2 regions of the Rhizobium sp. IBUN genome follow, and region 2 is predicted to be linked to the other one. Evidence: riboswitches for the same ligand, from Rfam matches in the RefSeq annotation. Region 2 holds a riboswitch; the other holds the start of a gene.
The links. A riboswitch is a leader RNA that binds a small molecule or an ion and turns the genes downstream of it on or off. The one in region 2 is predicted to bind S-adenosylmethionine.

Region 1 (2,393 bases), on a different contig from region 2:
CCTACACCATAGTCAATATACGTTACCGGTATCTTATACGACAGCCGATCCGTCAATAAACCGATAGTCGATCACGTCCGTAATGCCTGTAAAGGCAAGAAGTTTCGCCACTTAAGCCTGACTTTGACCTGTCTTGGGTGGGGCAAAGCAGCATGTGGCGGTCGGCCGGATTTGCGTCGATCCGGCCGATGTCGGCTTGATCAGGCGTTCACTTTTGCGAGAGCCTGGGCGAAGTCCTCGATCAGGTCGTCCGTGTCCTCGATGCCGGCGGAAAGACGAACGGTACCGCCGGAAATGCCGAGCTCCGCCCGTGCTTCGTCGGTCAGGTTCTTGTGCGTCGTCGTAGCCGGATGCGTGATCAGGCTCTTGGCGTCGCCCAGATTGTTGGAGATCTTGACGACCTGCAAGGCGTTTTGGAGCGCGAAAGCTGCTTCCTTGCCGCCCTTGAGTTCGATGGCGACCAGTGTCGAGCCACCCTTCATCTGCTTGGCGACGATGTCGGCCTGCGGATGATCGTTGCGGCCGGGATAGATGACCTTGGCGACCTTCGGCTGATCGGCCAGGAAGTCGGCGATCTTCGAGGCGTTTTCGGTCTGCTGCTTGACGCGCAGCGGCAGCGTCTCGAGTCCCTTCAGCAGCGTCCATGCCGTGAACGGCGACATGGCCGGGCCGGTGTGGCGGTAGTAGTCCTGAAGGTTCTCGTTGACCCATTCCCGGTCGGAGAGGATGACGCCACCGAGGCTGCGGCCCTGGCCGTCGATGTGCTTGGTGGCCGAATAGACGACGATATGGGCGCCGAGCTCGAGCGGCTTCTGGAAGATCGGCGTGGCGAAGACGTTGTCGACCACGACCTTGGCGCCGATCTGGTTGGCGAGCTTGGCGACGCCGGCAATGTCTATCACCTCGAGTGTCGGATTGGTCGGGCTTTCCAGGAAGAACACCTTGGTGTTCGGGCGGATCGCCTTTTCCCAGTTTTCCAGATGGCGACCGTCGACCAGCGTGCATTCGATACCGTATTTCGGGGCGAGCGTCTCGACGACCCAGCGGCAGGAGCCGAAGAGGGCGCGGGCGGCAACGATGTGGTCGCCGGCCTTCACCTGGCAGAGGATTGCGGCGGTGACGGCTGCCATGCCGGAGGCCGTGGCGCGGGCTTCCTCTGCGCCTTCCAGTGCGCACATGCGCTTCTCGAACATGTCGTTTGTCGGGCTGCCGTAGCGAGCGTAGATATAGCCTTCCGTTTCGCCCTTGAAGCGCGCTTCGGCCGCTTCCGCGCTCTCATAGACGAAGCCCTGCGTGAGGTAGATGGCTTCCGAGGTCTCGCCATATTGCGAGCGCAAAGAACCGTCGTGAACGAGTTGGGTTGCGGGGCGCCAAGTCTTGCTCATGAATCACCACTTTCAAACAACAAAAAAACCGGCCGCGAAAGCAGACCGGTTTTGCACCCGGTCCTTTTAGCCACTTGTTTAACGTGGCTGCAAGCCGACCGGCCAAATCACCACGGGATAAAAGTGCAATACTGCCGTTCTATGCTTGCGTCAATTCCTTGAGTTTGGTTTTGTCTCCCGCGAATATGGATGGGGCATGATGGCTCGCGAAACAGGAATTTTGGCGGATCGCGCGATAGCCGCGCTCTTTGAGGCGGGACGTCTCACCAGCGAGCGCGATTTGGACCACGACCAGATCCAACCGGCAAGCCTTGACCTCAGGCTTGGCGCGAAGGCATTCCGCGTTCGCGCGAGCTTCATGCCGGGTCCTTCCCATTTGGTGTCCGATAAGCTCGATCGCCTCAGCCTCCACGTCGTCGACCTCAGCGAAGGCGCCGTGCTGGAGACCGGCTGTGTCTATATCGTTCCCTTGATGGAGCGCCTCGACCTGTCGGCCGACATGTCGGCCTCGGCCAATCCCAAAAGCTCGACCGGACGTCTCGATATCTTCACCCGCGTCATCACCGACTACGCGCAGGAGTTCGACAAAATCCCGGCTGGCTACTCCGGCCCGCTCTATCTCGAAATCAGTCCGCGTACTTTCCCGATCGTCGTGCGTCGAGGCTCGCGCCTGTCGCAGATCCGCTTCCGGGTCGGCCATTCGATACTTGGGGAGCCGGAATTGCTCGCGCTCCACGATGCCGAAACGCTGGTCGCCAGCAAGCTGCCGAACGTCTCCGGCGGCGGCATTGCCCTGTCGATTGATTTGGCCGGCGACAAGGATGGACTGATCGGCTACCGCGGTAAGCACCACACTGCAGTCGTCGATGTCGACAAGAAGGCGCAGCACGACATCTATGACTTCTGGGAACCTCTCTATAGCCGCGGTCGCAACGAACTGATCCTGGATCCGGACGAGTTTTATATTCTCGTCTCGCGCGAAGCCATCCATGTGCCACCGCACTACGC
Region 2 (2,393 bases):
CCAGTTGGCTGAGAATCGATGCGGACGCCGCATAAAAGATCGCAGCCCAAACCATATAGCCCGGAATGGAAAAGGAATGCGTGCCGAAACGGAAGATAAAGCCGCTTGAGAGATCCCACAGAACGCCGATGAAACTGATCAGCAGGATCGTCGCCTGCACCAGCCCGATCATCAGGCTCGTGGTGCTTTCCGCGAGGTTGCGGGCGTCTTCGTGCAAGCGCTGATCGGGATTGACGCCGATGAGGCCGCTGGCCGAAAGCCGAAGCGCACGCTTGCGCTGAAGCCACTGGTTGACAAGATCACGCGTCAGGCCTTCGCGCATGTAGACCGCGGTCATCTGATTGAGCCAGGCCTGCACGACGTTGAGCAGCAGCAGCATGCCGGCGATCAACGCGAAGACCTTCAACTGATGGAAGAAGCCGGGCAGATCACGCCGCGCGATGCTGTCGTAAAATGGCGCGTTCCACTGGTTGAGAATGACGGTGGCATAGGCGGTCGCAAGAATGATGGCGATCAGCGCAGTAGCGATCACCAAGACCCTTCCCCGCACGGGCGAATGCCAGAAAGCCGAGAACATGACCCTCAAGCGATAGCCCAGGCTCAGGTCGTATCCTACTCTGTCCTGCCCTTGAATGCTTGGCCTGCCTTTGAGGTCATCTGCCATTACGCGTCCCTAGTCGTCATTCTACTTCAATAAACGTGGTGATTCGCTGTGTCCACCAACAGATTCTAGCAACCTTTAACGTGTGAGTGACTTCGCATCGACCTCACTCTTCGTATGAGCAATTGATTCGCAGCCCGACTGGCGCTATTTAAGGCACTCCGTGGTGATTTGGCCGGCCGGCTTGCAGCCACGTTAAAGAAGTTGCTAAAGGGCCGCGTGCGGACCGATAGCGATATATTCGTTTCTTTGATCGAGTGACCGCAATGCCCATCAAGATCCCCGATACCTTGCCTGCGTTTGAAACCCTGGTTCAGGAAGGCGTACGCGTGATGACCGAGACGGCGGCAATCCGTCAGGACATCCGGCCGCTGCAGATCGGGCTTCTCAACCTCATGCCCAACAAGATCAAGACGGAATTGCAGATGGCCCGCCTGGTCGGCGCTTCGCCGCTGCAGGTGGAGCTTTCGCTCATCCGCGTGGGCAACCATAAAGCAAAGAACACCTCGGAAGACCATCTTCTCTCCTTCTACCAGACGTGGGAGGAAGTGAAGGACCGCAAGTTCGACGGCTTCATCACAACAGGCGCGCCGATCGAGACGCTACCCTATGAGGACGTGAACTATTGGGGTGAAATGCAGCAGATTTTCGACTGGACGGAAACCAACGTCCATTCGTCGATGAACGTCTGCTGGGGCGCGATGGCCGCGATCTATCATTTCCACGGCGTTCCGAAGTACGAACTCAAGGAGAAGGCCTTCGGTGTCTACCGACACCGGAATCTGAAGCCGTCGTCGGTCTACCTGAACGGTTTCTCCGACAATTTCGAAGTGCCCGTGTCGCGCTGGACCGAGGTTCGCCGCAGCGACATCGAAAAGTCACCAGACCTGGAGATCCTGATGGAATCCAGCGAAATGGGCGTCTGCCTGGTGCATGAACGCAAGGGCAAGCGGCTCTATATGTTCAATCATGTGGAGTACGATTCAACGTCGCTCTCGGACGAGTACTTCCGCGACGTGAATGCCGGCGTGCCGATCAAGATGCCGCACAACTATTTCCCGCACAACGATCCGTCGCTGGCGCCGCAAAATCGCTGGCGCAGCCACGCGCACCTGTTGTTCGGCAACTGGATCAACGAGATCTACCAGACGACACCTTACGATCTCAACGACATCGGCAAGGGCAACTGACAGAAGCCGATGCTAAGCGGCCGCGCCTAGTCTGACGGTGCTTCTTTTTTACGACACCCGTTGCGGTTTGCGGCAAATGGGGGCAGGTTCCCTGCCTCAATTAAAGATATATCTGGATGGTCGCTATGGCGGAAATGTTGAAACGGGAAGTTTTTGGGCAAACCCAGTCGGGCGAGACCGTCTATCGTGTCGAGATCAAGGGTGGCGGGCTGACCGCCAAGATCATCACCTGGGGCGCCGTCATTCAGGATCTCCGCCTTGACGGTCACGATGCGCCGCTGCTGCTTGGCTTCGACGATTTTGACAGCTACCCCGCCCACTCTTCTTACTTTGGCGCTACGCCTGGGCGCTGCGCAAACCGCATCGGCGGCGGCAAGTTCACATTGGATGGCAAGAACTATCAACTCGATCTCAACGAGAAGGGCGTGACCCATCTTCACGGTGGCAAGGACAACATCGCCAAGCGGAATTGGACAATCGTCGAGCACGATGTCGACCGCGTCGTGTTGAAGATCGTCGATCCCGACGGTCGGGGCGGCTAT

Region 1: another riboswitch for S-adenosylmethionine. It lies ahead of RHIBUN_RS0116605 (O-succinylhomoserine sulfhydrylase); the one in region 2 lies ahead of metA (homoserine O-succinyltransferase).

Annotation. Positions count from the first base shown of each region.
Region 1 is NZ_AZNV01000016.1:126,241-128,633, reverse strand. It holds gene RHIBUN_RS0116605 (O-succinylhomoserine sulfhydrylase) at 201-1,385, opposite strand; SAM riboswitch at 1,431-1,509, opposite strand; gene RHIBUN_RS0116600 (2'-deoxycytidine 5'-triphosphate deaminase) at 1,582-2,393, shown strand, end outside.
Region 2 is NZ_AZNV01000001.1:253,796-256,188, reverse strand. It holds gene RHIBUN_RS0101145 (ABC transporter ATP-binding protein/permease) at 1-664, opposite strand, end outside; SAM riboswitch at 815-892, shown strand; gene metA (homoserine O-succinyltransferase) at 928-1,851, shown strand; gene RHIBUN_RS0101135 (aldose epimerase family protein) at 1,977-2,393, shown strand, end outside.